DNA from 2 places in the Methylobacterium terrae genome. Region 1 is predicted to be linked to the other one. Evidence: predicted binding sites of a transcription regulator. Region 1 holds the regulator's gene; the other holds the start of a gene.

Region 1 (9,398 bases):
GCGCTCCGGGAGGACGGGCGCTACACCGTGAGCGTCGGCACGGTCGAGTTCGGCAACGGCACCTCGACGGTGCACGGCCAGATCGCCGCGGAGATCTTGGGCACCACGCCGGACCGGATCGCCCTGCGCCAGGGCGACACCGACGCGGTGGCGCACGATACCGGCGCCTATGGCAGCACCGGCATCGTGGTGGCGGGCCAGGCGACGTTGCGGGCCGCCGGGTCCCTGGCCGCGACGCTGAAGCAGCGCGCCGCCGCCCGCCTCGGGACCGACCCCGCCGCCTGCCGCCTCGAGGGGGATGCGGTGGTCGCGGGCGAGGCGCGGATCCCCCTCGCCGACCTCGCCCCTGCGGAGGCCCTCGGCCGGGCCGACGGCAGCCCGCGCTCGGTGGCGTTCAACGTCCAGGGCTTCCAGGTCGCGGTGCGGCCGGGGACCGGCGAGGTCAGGATCCTCAGGAGCGTCCACGCCGCCGATGCCGGGCGGGTGATGAACCCGGTCCAGTGCCGCGGCCAGATCGAGGGCGGCGTCGCCCAGGCGCTCGGCGCCGCGCTCTTCGAGGACCTGGCGATCGATGCCGAGGGCCGGGTCGCGACCCCGTCCTTCCGCACCTACCACATCCCGGCCATCGCCGACGTGCCCCGCACCGAGGTGATCTTCGCCGACACCCATGACGGGATCGGTCCGCTCGGCGCCAAGTCGATGAGCGAGAGCCCGTTCAACCCCGTGGCGGCGGCCCTGGGGAATGCAATCCGGGACGCGACCGGCGCGCGGCTGACCGCGACGCCCTTCGCGCCCGACCGGATCTACCGACAGATCAGCGACGCCATCAGCAGCGGCGAGGAGGAGCGATGGACCTGAAGCGCGACGACGGCCTGACCCGGCCGAATGGTTCTTCCGGAGGAGGAGTCCTGGAGCGCACCTTCGCGCTCTCGGCCCACGGCACGACCGTGCGCACGGAGCTGCTCGCCGGGCTGACCACCTTCCTGACGATGGCCTACATCATCTTCGTCAACCCCAACATCCTGGGCGATGCCGGGATGCCGAAGGGCGCGGTGTTCGTCGCGACCTGCCTCGTCGCGGCGATCGGCTCGCTGGTGATGGCGTTCTACGCCAACTACCCGATCACGCTGGCGCCGGGCATGGGGCTCAACGCCTACTTCGCCTACGTGGTGGTGCTCCAGATGGGCTACACCTGGCAGGCGGCGCTCGGCGCGGTGTTCATCTCCGGCCTCCTCTTCATGGCCGTCACGCTGACCGGCCTGCGCCGGATCATCGTCGAGGGCATCCCGCGATCGATGCGCATCGCCATCACGGTCGGCATCGGGCTCTTCCTCGCCATCATCGCGCTGAAGAGCGCCGGCGTGGTGGCGGCGAGCCCGGCGACCTTCGTCACCCTCGGCGACCTGCACAAGCCGAGCGCGGTGCTGGCGGTGCTGGGCTTCCTGATCGTCGCGGTGCTCTCGGTGCGCAAGGTGCGCGGCGCGCTGCTGGCCGGCATCCTGACCGTCACGGCCCTCAGCTTCGTCGTCGCCGACAACAACTTCCAGGGCGTCGCCTCGCTGCCGCCCTCGATCGCCCCGACCCTGTTCGCCCTCGACATCACCGGCGCCCTGTCGGGCGGGCTCCTCAACGTGATCCTGGTATTCTTCCTCGTCGAGTTGTTCGACGCCACCGGCACGCTGATGGGCGTGGCCAACCGGGCGGGGCTGCTCACGCAAGGCAAGATGGAGCGCCTCGACAAGGCCCTGATGGCCGATTCCTCGTCGATCTTCGTCGGCTCGCTGCTCGGCACCTCGAGCACCACGGCGTATCTCGAGAGCGCGTCCGGCGTCGAGGAGGGCGGCCGCACCGGGCTCACCGCCGCCACGGTGGCGGTTCTCTTCCTCGCCTGCCTGTTCTTCGCGCCGCTCGCCGGCTCGGTCCCGGCCTACGCCACGGCCCCGGCCCTGTTCTACGTCGCCTGCCTGATGCTGCACGAGCTGGTCGACCTCGACTGGGACGACCTGACCGAGGTGCTGCCGGCCTGCGTCACGGCGCTCCTGATGCCCTTCACCTACTCGATCGCCAACGGCGTCGCCTTCGGCTTCATCACCTACGCGGTGATCAAGCTGCTCACCGGGCGGTTCCGGGAGGTGAAGCCGGTGGTGTGGGTGATCGCAGGCGTGTTCCTGTTCAAGTTCGTGGCGACGGGCAGCGCGCATTGAAGGGCGCACCGCCCGAACCCTCCCCTCTGCGGGGGAGGGTTCGGGCGTCGCCTCTCGACCCGCCTCAGTACTTCCGGACCAGGCTCACCAGCCGGCCCTGGATCCGCACCCGGTCGGGCCCGAGCACGCGGGTCTCGTAGGCCGGGTTGGCGGCTTCGAGCGCGATCGACGAGCCGCGGCGGCGCAGGCGCTTGAGGGTTGCCTCCTCGTCGTCGATCAGCGCCACGATGATGTCGCCGGTATTGGCGGTCTCCTGGCGGCGGATCACCACGAGGTCGCCGTCGAGGATGCCGGCCTCGATCATCGAGTCGCCGCGCACCTCCAGGGCGTAGTGCTCGCCGCTGGCGAGGAAGTCCGGCGACATCGCCACCGTGCGGCTCTGGCTCTGGATCGCCGAGATCGGCGTACCGGCGGCGATCCGGCCCATCACCGGCACGCTGACCGACTGGCCGTTCTCGTCCGATGCCGTCGCCATCGCGGGGATGCCGGCGGGCCGCTTCGGCTCGTGGGCGCGACCGCCCTCGACCACGCTGGGGTTGAACCGTACCACCTCGGCGCTCGGCGCGGCCTGCGCCGGCCCCGTCACCGTGTCGGGCAGGCGGATCACCTCGATCGCCCGGGCCCGGTTCGGCAGGCGGCGCAGGAAGCCGCGCTCCTCGAGCGCCGTGATCAGGCGGTGGATGCCCGATTTCGACTTGAGGTCGAGGGCGTCCTTCATCTCGTCGAAGGACGGGGGCACGCCCGTCTCGCGCATTCTCTGCTGAATGAAGCGGAGCAGGTCCAACTGCTTACGCGTGAGCATGTGACACTCTCATCCCCGCGCTGGCGCGCTCCGGAAACAAATCGCGAACATGGTAAGCGTTCCGCAAGTGTTCCGCAAGCGGGTCGGCGAAATCCGCGCGAGAGCACAGCAACGGCCCCCGGCAGAGAGGAGAGATCGAGCCTATTCGGGCGGGACGGGGCGTCAGCCCCGCCCCTTGCGCCCCTTGTATTTCGGCCGCTGGCCCGGAAACCCCTGCGTCGAGCGGCCGGTCGGGCGCTCGGCGTAGGAGAACGGCACCTCGCGGTCGGTGCCCGGGCCCATCTCGTCGAGGTCGGGCTCGCGGATGCGGGTGCCCTCGTCGGAGGTGCCCTTGCCGCCGGGGCCGTAGCCGAGCGGCTCGGGGCCGCGCCGCTTGCGCTTGGCGCCGAAGCGGCCGGCCTCGCGCTCGACGTCGGCCTGCTCGGCCATCGGGTCGTCGGCGATGGCGAGCTCGGTCGCCTGGAGGCGCTTGAGCTCGTCGCGCAGGCGCGCCGCCTCCTCGAAGTCGAGGTCGGCCGCCGCCGCCCGCATCCGCTTCTCGAGGTCGGCCATCACCGCCTTGAGGTTGTGGCCGACCGTGACAGCGGACTTGGCGAGCCCCGTATCGACCTGGACGTGGTCGCGCTCGTAGACGCTCTCCAGGATGTCCGAGATGTTGCGCTTCACGCTCTGGGGCGTGATGCCGTGCTCCTCGTTGTAGGCGAGCTGCTTCTTGCGCCGGCGCTCGGTCTCCGCCATCGCCCGCTCCATCGAGCCGGTGACGTGGTCGGCGTAGAGGATGCAGCGCGCCTCGGCGTTGCGGGCGGCCCGCCCGATGGTCTGGATCAGCGAGGTCTCGGAGCGCAGGAATCCTTCCTTGTCGGCGTCCAGGATGCCGACGAGGGCGCATTCCGGGATGTCGAGGCCCTCGCGCAGGAGGTTGATGCCGATCAGCACGTCGAAGGCGCCGAGGCGCAGGTCGCGGATGATCTCGATGCGCTCCAGGGTATCGATGTCGGAGTGCATGTAGCGGACCCGCACGCCGTTCTCGTGCAGGTACTCGGTCAGGTCCTCGGCCATGCGCTTGGTGAGCGTCGTCACCAGCGTCCGGTAGCCCGCGGCGGCCACCTCCTTCACCTCGCCGAGGAGGTCGTCGACCTGGGATCTCGCCGGTCGCACCTCGATGACCGGATCGACGAGGCCGGTCGGGCGGATGACCTGCTCGGCGAAGACGCCGCCGGTCTGCTCCAGCTCCCACTTCGCCGGCGTCGCCGAGACGTGGATCGATTGCGGGCGCATCGCGTCCCATTCCTCGAACCGCAACGGGCGGTTGTCGAGGCAGGAGGGCAACCGGAAGCCGTACTCGGCGAGCGTCGCCTTGCGGCGGAAGTCGCCCCGGTACATGCCGCCGATCTGCGAGACCGTGACGTGGCTCTCGTCGGTGAAGACGAGGGCGTTGTCGGGCAGGTACTCGAACAGGGTGGGCGGCGGCTCGCCGGGCTTGCGGCCGGTCAGATACCGCGAATAGTTCTCGATGCCGTTGCAGGCCCCCGTCGCCTCGATCATCTCGAGGTCGAAGGTGCAGCGCTGCTCCAGGCGCTGGGCCTCGATCAAGCGGCCCATCCGGGTCAGCTCCTCGACCCGCCACTTCAGCTCGTCCTTGATGCCCTTGACCGCCTGCTGGAGGGTCGGGCGCGGGGTCACGTAGTGGCTGTTGGCGTAGACCTTGACGAACTTGAGCGTGTTGATCGTCTTGCCGGTGAGCGGGTCGAACTCGGAGATCGACTCGATCTCGTCGCCGAACAGGCCGATGCGCCAGCCGCGATCCTCCAGGTGGGCCGGCCACAGCTCGATCACGTCGCCGCGCACCCGGAAGGTGCCGCGGGCGAAGTCGGACTGGATGCGCTTGTATTGCAGCGCCACGAGATCGGCGACGAGCTGGCGCTGCTCGATCTTCTCGCCGAGGCTGACCGTGAACGACATCGCCGTGTAGGTCTCGACCGAGCCGATGCCGTAGATGCACGACACCGAGGCGACGATGATGACGTCGTCGCGCTCCAGGAGCGCCCGGGTGGCGGAGTGGCGCATCCGGTCGATCTGCTCGTTGATCGACGATTCCTTCTCGATGAAGGTGTCGGAGCGGGCGACGTAGGCCTCGGGCTGGTAGTAGTCGTAGTATGAGACGAAATACTCGACGGCGTTGTCGGGGAAGAAGCTCTTGAACTCGCCGTAGAGCTGGGCCGCCAGGGTCTTGTTGGGAGCCAGGATCAGGGCCGGGCGCTGGGTCTCCTCGATGACCTTGGCCATGGTGAAGGTCTTGCCGGAGCCGGTGACGCCGAGCAGGACCTGGTCGCGCTCCTGGCCCTGCACGCCGGCGACGAGCTCGGCGATGGCGCGGGGCTGGTCGCCGGCCGGGGTGAACTCGGAATTCAGCCGGAACGGGACGCCGCCCTCGGATTTCTGCGGCCGCTCCGGGCGGTGCGGCCGCCACAGCTCGCCGTTCTTGAACAGCGGGTTGCCCTCGGTGAGGAGCTTGGTCAGCGCGTCGACCGTCGCCGAGACGCCCTCGGCCGCGAGCGACCCGCGCTCCTCCACCGCCTCGCCGTCGGGCTCGCGCAGGCCGAGCGCCTGGGCGAGCGCCGGCTCGACATCGGCCGCCGTGCCGTGCGCGAAGGCGGCCTGCGGCGCCTCGCCGAAGCCGTCCGGGGCCGCATCCGGCCCGCGCTTGGCACGGCGCACGGGTTTGGCGCCGCTCTTGGCGCTGCTCTTGGCGCCGCTCTTGGCGTCCGGCTCGGCGTCCGGTTTGACCGCGGCCGCGTCCTTGCGCGGGCGGCCGCGCTTCGGCGGCTCGGGCGGCGGAGGCGGCTCGATGACGGGCAGGCGGTCGCGGTTCAGCGCCGGGTTCAGCAGCTCGGCGAGGAACGGGTCGAGCGGCTTCAGCTCGGGCTTCGAGGCCTTGCCGGTCGACAGGCGGGGCTTCTTCGGGGCGGGCATGGACCTGATATGGCAAGCACCGCCGGGGCCGGAAAGGGCGCGTGTCATCGCATCTCTGCGCGACGAACCCGTTTCACCCTTCCCGGAGCCCCTTCGGCTCAGCGCAATCGGGCGACCGCGAGGGCGTTGCCCTCGACGAGCACGAAGCCGATGCCGGCCCGGCGCAGGGCCGTGACCGCCGCGTGGCGGCTGCGGGCCGCCTGCCCCTCGCCCTCCTCCTCCAGGCGCCGGATGGTCGAGAGCGAGAGGCCGCTGGCGGCGGCGAGATCGGCCATCGACCAGTCGAGCAGGCCGCGGGCGGCGCGCAGATGGGCGCCCTCCACCGCCTGCTCCAGGCTGCGCCGCGCCGGCCCGGTCGGGACCGGCCGGATCCCGTCGACCCGGGAATTCAGGCTGGCCCAGGTCTCGATCCGTCCCGCGGCGTCGCGCACGGGGACGAACACGCCCCGGAACCGGCCCCTCTCGCCGCCCTCGAGGGCCAGGTGCTGCTCGACCACGAAGGGCCGCCCGGCGGCGAGCAGCCCCCGGAGCCGGTCGAGGACGCACGCGCGCTCCTCCGGCACCAGGATCCGGGTCCAGTCGTCGTGGAAATCCTGCTGCGACAGGCCGGTGAGGCTCAGGAGCTCCCGCGAGGCGATGCGCATCGGCGTGCCGCAGGGCGAGGCGTGCGTCCAGGCCTGGGCCTGCTCGAACAGGGCCCACCGCCGCCGCTGCTCCTCCCGGTGCAGGCCGGCCAGGCGCTCGGCGTCGGTCACGTCCAGCACCACTCCGGCCACCGCCCGCGGCCGGCCCTCCGGGGTGACGTAGGCGGTACCGCGGCAGGCCAGCACCCGCATCGTTCCGTCCGGCCGGATCACCCGGACGGTGTGGTCGTTGAACAGCCCGTCCCGCATCACCTGGACATTGGCCACGATGAGCGGCCGGTCGTCGGGATGGACCAGGCTGAGAAACAGGCCGTAATCCGCCCGCACGGCCCCCGGCTCGAAGCCGAGGAGCCGGTAGAGGCCCGGCGACCAGGCCTGCTCGTCGGTGGCGAAGGTCCAGGTCCAGCTGCCGGTCAGGCCGTGCGCCTCGATGAGGCGCAGGAAGTCGCGGTCCGGGAAGGAGCCGCCGAAGCAGGGCTCGGCGAACGGGGGGACATGCCGGTTCACGACGGCCTCGCGGGTTCCGCGCGCGGACGGGCCGGCGGCTCGCAGGTGCGCGGTTCCCGGGTGCGAGTCTCCTGGTCGCGCGTCTCCTGGCCGCGAGTCTCCTGGCCGCGGGGCTCCCCGGGCAGCGGGTCCTCGGCCGCGAGCGGGGCCGGCAGGTCGCGGTCCCAGGGCGGGTCGGCGAAGCGGCGCGCCACGAACTCGACCAGCGCCCGGACCTTGGCCGGCGGGCGGCGTCGCGAGGGCATCACCGCGTGGATCGGCAGCGACGGGATGCCCCCGAGGTCGAGCGCCACCAGGCTGCCCCGGCGCAGGGCGTCGGCAACCAGGAAGGTCGGCTGGTAGATCACCCCGAGCCCGGCTTCGGCCGCCGCCGCCAGGGCGGCGCCGTTCGAGGCCCGCAGCGATCCCTCGACCGGCACGGTGACGCCCTCGAACCGCCAGCCGTCGCTGCTCGCCAGGGTGTAGCCGAGGCAATTGTGCTGGCCGAGATCCTCCGGGCGGCGCGGCCGGCCCCGCGCCGCGAGATAGGCCGGCGCGGCGCAGACCCGCATCCGGCACGGCGCGAGCGCCCGCGCGACCAGGCTCGAATCCCGCAGGTGGCCGATCCTGAGCGCCAGGTCCCAGCCCTCCTCGATCAGGTCGACCGGGCGGTCGTTGAGGCCGAGCTCGACGGTGAGCGCCGGGTGGGCCCGGCCGAACTCGGCCAGCGCCGGGGCGACGTGCAGCACCCCGAACGAGACCGGCACGTTGAGCCGCAGGGTGCCGCGGGGCTCCTCCGCCTCGGCCCCGGCCGCCGCCTCGGCCTCGTCGATCTCGGCGAGGATGCGCTCGCAGGCCTCGAGGTAGCGCCGGCCGGCCTCGGTCAGCGTCAGGCGGCGGGTGGTGCGGTGCAGGAGCCGCGCACCGAGCCGGTCCTCCAGGGCGGCGACGTGCTTGGTGACGCCGCTCTGCGACAGGCCGAGCGCCCGCGCGGCGGCCGACAGGCTGCCGGCGGCGGCGACGCGCACGAAGATCTGCATTCCGGTCAGCCGGTCGGGCACGACGCGATCTCACTCCGAGCGTGTGAGGTGATGCTACGAGATGCCGGATTTCCGGACATTCTCAAACGGTGCAGTCTGCGCAGACCGCCGGACTCAGGGGACGAGACGAGCAGAAGACCATGCAGGAGACCAACACCGCGACCATGACCGCGCCGGTCGACCCCCGCACCCGCATCGGCCACGTCCACCTGCGGGTGGCCGACCTCGACCGGGCGCTCGGCTTCTATTGCGGGGTGCTCGGCTTCGCGCTGATGCAGCGCTACGGCACCCAGGCGGCCTTCGTGTCGGCCGGCGGCTACCACCACCATATCGGGCTCAACACCTGGGACAGCGCCGGCGGCACCCCGCCCCCGCCCGGCCATACCGGGCTCTACCACGTGGCGATCCTCTACCCGACCCGGGCGGCCCTCGCGGACGCGCTCGCGCGCCTCGAGGCCGCCGGCATCCCGCTCACCGGGGCGAGCGACCACGGCGTCAGCGAGGCGCTCTACCTCGACGATCCCGACCGCAACGGAGTGGAACTGTACCGGGACCGGCCGGAGGACGAGTGGCCGCGGGACGAGGCGGGCGGCCTCAGGATGGTGACCCGCCGCCTCGACCTCGCGTCGCTGCGGGCGGCCGCTACTCGGCCGTAGGCGCCTCGGGCGCCGCGTCCGGGGTGCGGAAATACGGCTCGACCGGGCCCTTCAGCTTCACGGTCATCGGGTTGCCGAAGCGGTCCTTGGCGTTGCCGGCGGCGAGGCGCACCCAGCCCTCGCTGACGCAGTACTCCTCGACGTTGGTCTTCTCGACGCCCTTGAAGCGCACGCCGACACCGCGCTCGAGCAGGGCGGCGTCGTGGAAGGGGCTGCGCGGGTCGGTGCTGAGGCGGTCGGGCGGGGTGTCGGTCATCGGGCAAGCCTCCGGGCATGAATCGGCGCCCCAGGTAGCCGCTCCCGGCGCCGCTGCCAATCCGCCTCCGGCCTGCGCCGCACCTTGGAATTTTCATAACTCAGATCTCAATATAGATTGCAGTATCTAAAATAGAAGTCCTCCAATATTTCGCGATGATCTTGCGAATGACGACATCGTGCTGCATGGAGGGCGGGCCGATCCCCGGCACGACCCGAGATGGAGGCCGCGATGGCGCGAGCGCTAATCCTGATTCACGGCTATGCCGGGCTGATCCGCGAGGGATGGCCCCCGGTCGGCCTGTCCTGGGAGCGGCTGGTCGGCCTGTTCAGCGAGG
Region 2 (9,398 bases), 1.7 Mb from region 1:
CAGTAGCGGGCCGACGGTCCGCCGAACACGTCGTGCTCGGAGGCTTTCTGCAGGCCCATATCCTTGACCTGGAGGTGGACCGGCTGGTCCTCCTCGTGGTTGGTGTTCGACAGGTACACCGAGGAGAGGCGGTCGAAGGTCAGGACCCCGTCGGGCCTAGGGTACTTGATCGGCTTCACGTCCTTGAGCGGCTTGGTGCAGGCATAGTCCGGCTTGCCGTGGCTGAGCGTGCCGAACAGCGACAGCCCGGCGAGCTCGTTCAACCACATGTCGAGGCCGCCCAGGCCCACGCCGACGAGGGTGCCATACTTCGACCAGAGCGGCTTGACGTTGCGCACCCGCTTCAGGTCGTAGCCGATCGGGCTCGAGCGCCAGCCCTCCTCGTAGGAGGTCAGCTCGTCCTGGGCCCGGCCCGCGGCCAAAGCCTCGTGGATCGCGCCCGCGGCCTGCATGCCCGACAGCACCGCGTTGTGCGAGCCCTTGATCCGCGGCACGTTGACGAAGCCGGCGGAGTCGCCGACGAGGCAGCCGCCCGGGAAGACGAGCTTCGGCACCGATTGCCAGCCGCCCTCCATGATCGCGCGGGCGCCGTAGCCGATGCGCTTGGCGCCCTCGAACACGTCCCGGATCATCGGGTGGGTCTTGAAGCGCTGGAACTCCTCGAACGGCGACAGGGTCGGGTTCTCGTAGTTCAGGTGCGTGACGAAGCCGACCGAGACGAGGTGATCGTCGAAGTGGTAGAGCCAGGAGCCGCCGCCGGCCTTGTTCGGCAGCGGCCAGCCCATCGAGTGCTGCACCAGCCCGGGCCGGAACTTCTCCGGCTTGACCTGCCACAGCTCCTTGACGCCGAGCCCGTACTTCTGGTGGTCGGAATGCTGGTTGAGGCGGTAGCGGTCGATCAGCTTCTTCGTCAGCGAGCCGCGGGCGCCCTCGCCGAACACCGTGTACTTGGCGCGCAGCTCCATGCCGCGGGTGAAGTCGTCGCGCGCCTCGCCCGACCGGGCGACGCCGAGGTCGCCGGTGGCGACGCCGACCACCGCGCCGGCCTCGTCGTAGAGGATCTCGGCGGCCGGGAAGCCCGGATAGATCTCGACGCCGAGCTCCTCCGCCTTGCGGCCGAGATACTTCGTCACGTTGGAGAGCGAGCCGACGAAATTGCCGTGGTTGCTCATCAGCTTCGGGAAGGCGATGTTCGGCATGCTGATGCCGCCGGCCGGCCCGAGGAACATGAACTCGTCCTTCACCACCTCGGTCTTGAGGGGGCGGTCCGGGTCCTCGCGCCAGTCGGGCACCAGCGTGTCGAGGCCGCTCGGGTCGATGACGGCGCCCGACAGGATGTGGGCGCCGACCTCGCTGCCCTTCTCGACCACCACCACCGAGACCTCGGTGCCGGCCTCGGCGGCGAGCTGCTTGAGCTGGATGGCGGCAGCCAGCCCGGCCGGGCCCGCTCCGACGATCACCACGTCGAAGTCCATCGCCTCGCGTTCCGGCAGCTCCATCCCGTCCCTCCCTCAGGTCTTGCAATAGTTCACATATAAACGATCTCGGGCCGCCTCAAGCGGTTCCCTCGGCCGGACCGTGCGACGGCGTGTCCCCGGGTGCAAGCGACCGCCCCTGGGCCCCGCGCGCGAGAATGCCTGTGCGCGTCATGTCGCGCCCGTTGTCCACAGCCGCTCGGCACGCCACATCATACTTATGGCACCCGACGCTCCCGACAGCCGCGACCTTCTCTCTTTCCTCGACTTTCACGTCGCGGCGGGCGTGGACGCCGTGCTGGACGAGACGCCGCACGACCGCTTCGCCGAGCCGGAGGCGCCGCGCCGGGCCGCGCGGGCGGAGGCCGGGGCACCGGCGCGGCGGGCCGAGCCTGCGCCCGAGCCGGACCATCCGGCCTTCGCGCGGGACGAGGCGCCGCGCCAGGAATCGTTGCGTCCGGAACCTCCGCGCCGAGATCTCCCAACCCAAGCCCTCCCGCCTCAAGCACTCCCGCCCCAAGCCCTCCCGCCCCAAGCCCTCCCGCGACAGGAAGCGCCCAGCACCTACGGCCGCTCTGCCGCCGCCGCCCCGGGCGAGGCCGCGGGCGACGCGCGCGAGCTCGCCGCCACCGCCGCGAGCCTGGAGGAGCTGGAGGGCCTGCTCGCCCGGTTCGAGAGCTGCGCGCTGCGCTTCACCGCCAAGAACCTCGTCTTCGCGGACGGCAACCCGCAGGCGCGGGTGATGTTCGTCGGCGAGGCCCCGGGGGCCGACGAGGACCGGGTCGGCAAGCCGTTCATGGGCCGGTCGGGCCAGCTCCTCGACCGGATGATGGCGGCGGTCGGGCTCGACCGCAGCAACGCCTATGTCGGCAACGTCGTGCCCTGGCGCCCGCCCGGCAACCGCAACCCGACCCCGCAGGAGCTCGCGACCTGCAAGCCGTTCATCGAGCGGCAGATCGCGCTCGCCGATCCCGACATCCTGGTCTGCCTCGGCGGCGTCGCCACGCAAGCGCTCGCCGGCACCAAGGACGGCATCCTGAAGTCGCGCGGCCGCTGGTTCCCCTACCGCACCGGGCGGCGCGAGATCCGGCTGCTCGCCACCCTGCACCCGGCCTACCTGCTGCGCCAACCGCTGCAGAAACGCCTCGCCTGGCGCGATTTCCGGGCCCTGCGCGCCGCCCTCGACGAGGGCGGGCGCTGACCCCGCCGACAGCGATCGACCGGGGGCCGATCAAGCGGAACCGTGCCCGCCCTGGTCGATTACTCTTGAGCCTCACGCCTGCGCCGCGTAGCCGTCGCGGCCAAGGTTCACGGGCCAACGGGTAGCTGACCATGCGCTGGGAAGATTTTCGCACCTCCGACAACGTCGAGGACCGTCGCGGCGAAGGCGGCGGTGGCGGCGGGTTCGGCTTCCCCGGAGGCGGCGCCGGCGGCCTGGGCATCGGCACCATCGTGATCCTGTGCATCATCGGCTGGGTCACCGGCATCAACCCGGCGATCCTGATCGGCGGCGCCGAGACGGTGACGCGCCAGCGCGCGCCGCAGGAGCAGCAGCAGGGCCGGCCGCAGCCCGACCGGCGCACCGGCGCTCCCGCCGACCAGACCGGCAAGTTCGCCGCCGCGATCCTCGGCAACACCGAGGACGTGTGGAACCAGGTTCTGCCGAACCAGACCGGGCGGCAATACACCCCGACCACGATGGTGCTCTATACCGGCGGCACCCGCAGCGGCTGCGGCCAGGCCCGGGCCGCGATGGGCCCGTTCTACTGCCCGCTCGACAAGAAGGTCTACCTCGACACGACCTTCTTCAAGGAGATGGAGCAGAAGTTCAACGTGAAGGGCGATTTCGCCTACGCCTACGTCATCGCCCACGAGGTCGGCCACCACGTCCAGGACGTGCTCGGCATCCTGCCCAAGGTCCAGCGCAAGCAGCAGCAGGTCGGCGAGCGCGAATCGAACGCCCTCTCGGTCCGCGTCGAACTGATGGCCGATTGCCTCGCCGGCGTCTGGGCCAAGAACTCGAACGACCGCTTCAATTCGCTCGAGCCCGGCGACATCGAGGAGGCGATGCAGGCGGCGAGCGCCATCGGCGACGACAAGCTCCAGAAGCAGAGCCAGGGCTACGTCGTGCCGGATTCCTTCACCCACGGCTCCTCGGCCCAGCGCATGCGCTGGTTCCAGACCGGCTACCGCAGCGGCCAGACCCAGTCCTGCGACACCTTCCGGGCCTCCCAGCTCTGATGGCCGGCCTCGACCTTGCCCGGGATTTCGTGCCGCTCTCGATCGCGGTGCTCACCGTCTCGGACACCCGCACCCTCGCCGACGACCGCTCCGGCGACACCCTGGCCGAGCGGCTGGGGCAGGCGGGCCACCGCCTCGCCGCCCGGGCGATCGTGCCCGACGAGGTCGAGGCGATCCGCGCGCAGGTGCGCGCCTGGGCCGGCGATCCGGGGGTGGACGTCGTCATCACCACCGGCGGCACCGGCTTCACCGGCCGCGACGTCACGCCGGAGGCGCTGGAGCCCTTGTTCGAGAAGCGGATGGACGGGTTCTCCGCCATCTTCCACCGCATCTCCTACGACAAGATCGGCACCTCGACGCTGCAGTCGCGGGCGACCGCCGGGGTGGTGAGCGCCACCTACGTCTTCGTGCTGCCGGGCTCGCCCGGCGCCTGCCGCGACGCCTGGGACGGCATCCTGGCCGCCCAGCTCGACTACCGGCACCGGCCCTGCAACTTCGTCGAGATCATGCCGCGCCTCGACGAGCACCTGAAGCGGGGAGCGGCTAACCCCGCAGCAGCGCGGCCCGCAGGGGCCTGACCGGCAGGCGGGCCCTGAGCGGCAGGCCCGCCCGCACGGCCTCGACCCGCACGAGGTCGCCGGCCCGCACCCGGCGCGTCCCGGTCAGCGCCTCGCGCCGGCCGGCGATCCGCTCGAACAGGGGGGCGTGCGGGCGGCGCAGCCGGCCGACCGCGTCCGGGGAGGCGGTGGCGCCGAACCGGTCGAGCACCCGGATCCACCCCTCCGCCGGCACGTCCCCGGCCTCCAGGCACAGCATCCAGGGCCGTCGCGCCGGCCCGGCCGCCGCGATCCACGGATTGGATCCCCGCGCCACCAGGGCCGCCCCGGTGCTCTCCGCCATGGTGGCGACCTCCGGGTCGTCCGGACGCTCTGCCGCGATCACCGCATCGCCCACCACGCCCGCCGCCACGCCGGCCACCAGGGCCGCGAGGGTGTCGGCGAGGGCGTCGATGCGATCCGGATCGATCGCGCCGGGGAGATGGATGGCAGCCGTGAACATGATCGCGCCATAACTCATGGGGGGCGGCCCGTCCTGCCTCGATCGTCGGCATTTTCACGTGCCCTTGCGTTTGTTCCTGTTTTGTTCGAAGCTCGGCCGCTATGTCGGCGGAGGCGTGCATGGATTCGGGATGCGGGCGTGAGACGGGGCGCCGCCTCGCCGGATCGACCCCGGCGGCGCGGACCCGCCGCGGGCGCGGCGCCACCGCCAACCCGACCGGCCGGTTCGAGGCCGCGCAGCGCGAGGCCTTCTCGGACGGCTGGGAGCGCCAGGAGGACATCGGGGAAGACCAAGAGGACTCCCGGGAAGTCCGGGCGGACGACCTGCCGCCGCTGCGCACCGAGGTGACGCTGGAGCGGGCGCGCACCATCATCACCCGCAACGATTCGCCCGATATCGGCTTCGACCGCTCGATCAACCCGTATCGCGGCTGCGAGCACGGCTGCGTCTACTGCTTCGCCCGGCCGAACCACGCCTATGCCGGCCTGTCGCCGGGGCTCGACTTCGAGACGAAGCTCTTCGCCAAGCCCGACGCGGCCTCCCTGCTCGAGCGGGAGCTCTCGGCCCGCGGCTACGCCCCGCGCACCATCGCCCTCGGCACCGCGACCGACCCCTACCAGCCGATCGAGCGGCGCTACCGCCTGACGCGGGGAGTGCTGGAGGTGCTCGCCCGCTTCCGCCACCCGGTCGGCCTCGTCACCAAGTCCGACCTCGTGCTGCGCGACCTCGACATCCTGGCACCGATGGCCGCGGAGGGGCTGGTGAAGGTCGCGCTCTCCGTCACCACCCTCGATCCCGACCTCGCCCGCCGGATGGAGCCGCGCGCGCCCCGGCCCGAGAAGCGCCTCCGGGCGATCCGGGCGCTCGCCGAGGCCGGCGTGCCCGTGATGGTGCTGGTGGCGCCCCTGATCCCGGGCCTCAACGATCACGAGATCGAAGCGATCCTGGCACGCGCCCGCGACGCGGGAGCGAGCGAGGCCGGCGGCGTGCTCCTGCGCCTGCCGCACGAACTCGCCGACCTGATGCGCGACTGGTTCGCCGAGCATTATCCCGACCGGGCCAGACGCACCTTCTCGCTGCTCGCCCAGAGCCGCGGCGGCAAGGTCTACGACGCCGCCTACGGCCGGCGCTTCACCGGGACCGGCCCCTACGCGGATCTCCTCGACCGGCGGATGCGCGCGGCGATGACCCGGCTCGGCTATCCGGCGGAGAGGCTGCGGCTGCGGGCCGACCTGTTCGCGGTGCCGGTGCGGGTGGGCGGCCAGTACAGCCTGTTCTGACGGGCGGCGCGGGAACGGGCGTTCTCCTCCCTCACGCCGCCCTGACGGTGGTGAGGAAGCGCCCCACCTCCCCGCGCAGGTGCTCGGACTGGCGCGACAGCTCGCTTGCCGCCGACAGCACCTGGCTCGCCGCCGCCCCGGTCTCGTCGGCGGCCCCGGCGACCCGGACGATGTTGCCCGTCACCTCGCCGGTGCCCTTGGCGGCCTCCGCGATGGTGCGGACGATCTCCTGCGTGGCGGCCCCCTGCTCCTCCACCGCCGCCGCGATGGCGGTCGAGGCCGAGCTGATCTCGCCGATCTGGCCGGCGATGCCGCCGATCGCCGCGACCGCCTGCTCGGTCGAGCCCTGGATGCGGGCGATCTGGTCGGCGATCTCGGCCGTGGCGCGGCCGGTCTGGCCGGCGAGCGCCTTGACCTCGGCGGCCACCACCGCGAAGCCCCGCCCCGCGGCGCCCGCCCGCGCCGCCTCGATGGTGGCGTTCAGCGCGAGCAGGTTGGTCTGGTCGGCGATCGAGGAGATCAGCCCCAGCACGTCGCCGATCCGCGCCGCGCCCTGGCGCAGCTCGTGGACGAGGCGGGCGGTCGCGGCGGCGGCGTCGGCGGCGGCCCGGGCCATCTCGGCCGAGGACCCGACCCGGCGCCCGATCTCGTGCACCGAGGCGCCGAGCTGGCCCGCGGCCGCCGCGACGGTGGCGACGTTCGAGGAGGCCTCCTCGGCGGCGGCGGCGACCCCGGTGCTCTGGTCGGCGGTGCGGCCGGCGATCTCGGACATGCCGCGGGCGGTGGCCTCCATCTCGGAGGCCGCGGCGGTCACCGCGGCGAGGACGCCGCCGACCGAGCCCTCGAACCGGTCGGCGAGCTCGCGCAGGGCCGCGCGGCGCTGCGCCTCGGCCCCGGCGCGCGCCAGAGCCGCCTCCTCCTCCAGGGCGGCGGCGCGGGCGAGCCCGTCGCGCAGCTGGACCATCGCGGCGGCCATCGCGCCGATCTCGCTGCGCGACGAAGCGGCAGGCACCGGAACGGCGAGATCGCCGGCGGTGAGGCGGCGCATCGCCTCGATCATCCGGGCGAGCGGCCCGGTCACGCCGCGCACCAGCAGGAGCGCGCCGCCGCCGACCGCCGCGCAGGCGCCGGCCAGGATCGCCAGCGAGGCGAGGAGCCAGGTCTCGCTCGCCCGGCTCTCAGCCGCCACGATCGCGCCGAGCGAGGCGGTGGCGGCCGCGCGGGCCTGGCCGATGCCGGCGATGACCTCGCTCGCCTGCCGGAACCACTCCTCGGCGGCTACGGGATAGGGCTCGCGCGCGGAGCCGGCCCGGACGACCGCCGCGCGGGTGGCCTCGAACGCCTCGACGCGGCGGCCCGCCGCGGCGAGAGCGTCCCGGAATTCCGGCCCGAGGGCGGCCTCGGAGGCGCGGGCCTGGGCGAGCGCCGCCTCGACGCGCCCGGCGAGGGAGGACAGCGCCCGGACCTGCTCGACGGGCAGCGCCTGGCGCCCGGCGATCGCGACGTTGAGCCGTCCGCGCTCGCGGCCCGCATACTCGCCCGCATCCCAGAGCGCCCGCTTGATGTCGAGGCCGTGATGGAGGGGGCCCGGCACGGCGCCGGCGATGCCGGCCCGCACCGCGTCGAACAAGGTTTGCTCGCGGGTGATCACGCCGGTCGCGGCCGGGAACCAGGCCGCGGCGAGGTCGGGATCGGACGTGCCGGAGAGTACCCGGTCGACCCGACCGCGCAGGGCTGCGAGATCGCGCCTGGCCTCATCGAGGGCGGCGGCGGCCCGCGACACTGCGTCGTCGGCGCGCAGATCCGCCAGCGCGGCGCCGAGATGGCGGTCGCCCTCCTCGCGCAGGCGCGTCAGGGCCGCCTGCTCCGGGGCGGCCGGCGGCTTGGCGAGCCAGCCATTCGTCAGCCCCCGCTCGGCCGCGAGCGACGACGCGGCGGCGGCGAGCGCATCAGTCACCCGGTTGGCCTCCGCCACACGCCGCATGATATCGGCCCGGCTCCATGCCTCGATCACTTGCAGGGCAGTCAGCCCAAGAAAGAGGCAACCTATCGAACCCAGGATGAGAAATATTTGTCTGCGAAGCGACATGTCCGGCGACTCTGATGGACGACTTGTGCGGCCTGGCGCATCTGACGCGACGATTGCTTAATATTGGTCTTACAACCCGGAAACCGGGCGGCCTCACGACGGGTTGCGCGTCCGCTCTGCCGGGCGGCCCGACGGCGCGGACGGCGGCCCCCGACACATCGCCGCCGCCGTTTGGTCTTGCCGCTGCCCCGCGCAGGGTCCAATGTCGCGCCGATTTCGCGTGCCGGCGCCGCGGCCGGCGCGACCACGGAGCCACGAGTTTGGTGCTCAAGACCCGAATCCCCGCCCCCCGCCGCGGTGGCGCGCTCGCCGCGCTGGCCCTCCTCCTCGCCGCCTCGACGGCGCCGGCCCTCGCGGCGCGGCTGCCGGTGCGGGAGGTCGCGAGCCCGCAATCCTACGAGCCGGCCGATTCGCTGGAAGGCAACTTCCTCGCCGCCTACATCGCGGGCGCCTCCCGCGACACGGCCGCCGCCGCCACCTTCTACCGCGAGGCGGTCAAGGGGGATCCCCGCAACGCGGAACTCCTCGAGCGCTCCTTCGTGGCGCTGCTCGCCGACGGCTCGCTGCCGGAGGCGTTCCGGGCCGCCGAGCGGCTGACGGCGCGGGACGGGGCCAACGGCCTCGCCCAGCTCGCGCTGGGCGTGCAGAAGATCAAGGCCAAGCAATACGCGGCGGCGCGCCAGAACCTGCAGCGCGGCGGCAAGGGCGCGGCCGCCGACCTGACCTCGACGCTGCTGACCGCCTGGTCCTTCGCCGGGGCCGGCGAGGGCAAGAAGGCGCTCGAGACGATCAACAAGCTCAAGGGCGAGCGCTATTACAACGTCTTCCGCGACTACCATGCCGGCCTGATCGCGGCCCTGGTCGGCGACAAGGTCGAGGCCGAGCGCCGGCTGAAATCGGCCTACGATTCCGACCGCAACACCCTGCGCATCGTCGACGCCTACGGCCGGTTCGAGGCCGAGTCCGGCCGGCCCGACCTCGCGGTGGCGGCCTACCAGGAATTCGACAACGTCCTGCCGCGCCACCCGATCGTGCGCGACGCCCTCGACAAGCTGAAGGCCGGCAAGCCGCTCACGCCGCTGATCAACTCGGCGCAGGAGGGCGCGGCGGAAGTCCTGTACGGCCTCGGCTCTGCCGGGACCTCGCAGGGCGACGAGCTGCCGGCGGTGGTGTACCTGCGGCTTGCCCTCCACCTCGCCCCCGAGCACTCGCTGGCGCTGCTGACCCTCGCCGACACGCTGGAGCGGATGAAGG

What was found. Region 1 encodes LexA, which represses DNA repair genes until DNA is damaged. Its sites were predicted from a motif close to TGTTCNNNNTGTGTTCNG; they were not measured.
Region 2: the regulator LexA is predicted to act here: its motif matches at 4,847-4,864, upstream of DK419_RS18275 (PA0069 family radical SAM protein).

Annotation. Positions count from the first base shown of each region.
Region 1 covers NZ_CP029553.1:2,258,791-2,268,188, reverse strand. Annotated here, with positions in the region: gene DK419_RS10170 (molybdopterin-dependent oxidoreductase) at 1-858, shown strand, start outside; gene DK419_RS10165 (NCS2 family permease) at 849-2,204, shown strand; gene lexA (transcriptional repressor LexA) at 2,269-3,006, opposite strand; gene uvrB (excinuclease ABC subunit UvrB) at 3,169-5,979, opposite strand; gene DK419_RS10150 (PAS domain-containing protein) at 6,078-7,130, opposite strand; gene DK419_RS10145 (LysR family transcriptional regulator) at 7,127-8,170, opposite strand; gene DK419_RS10140 (VOC family protein) at 8,290-8,805, shown strand; gene DK419_RS10135 (DUF3297 family protein) at 8,792-9,061, opposite strand; gene DK419_RS29800 (hypothetical protein) at 9,293-9,398, shown strand, end outside.
Region 2 covers NZ_CP029553.1:3,944,494-3,953,891, forward strand. Annotated here, with positions in the region: gene DK419_RS18250 (electron transfer flavoprotein-ubiquinone oxidoreductase) at 1-1,499, opposite strand, end outside; gene DK419_RS18255 (uracil-DNA glycosylase) at 1,696-2,676, shown strand; gene ypfJ (KPN_02809 family neutral zinc metallopeptidase) at 2,808-3,716, shown strand; gene moaB (molybdenum cofactor biosynthesis protein B) at 3,716-4,294, shown strand; gene DK419_RS18270 (hypothetical protein) at 4,260-4,775, opposite strand; gene DK419_RS18275 (PA0069 family radical SAM protein) at 4,895-6,055, shown strand; gene DK419_RS28745 (methyl-accepting chemotaxis protein) at 6,087-8,012, opposite strand; gene DK419_RS18285 (tetratricopeptide repeat protein) at 8,408-9,398, shown strand, end outside.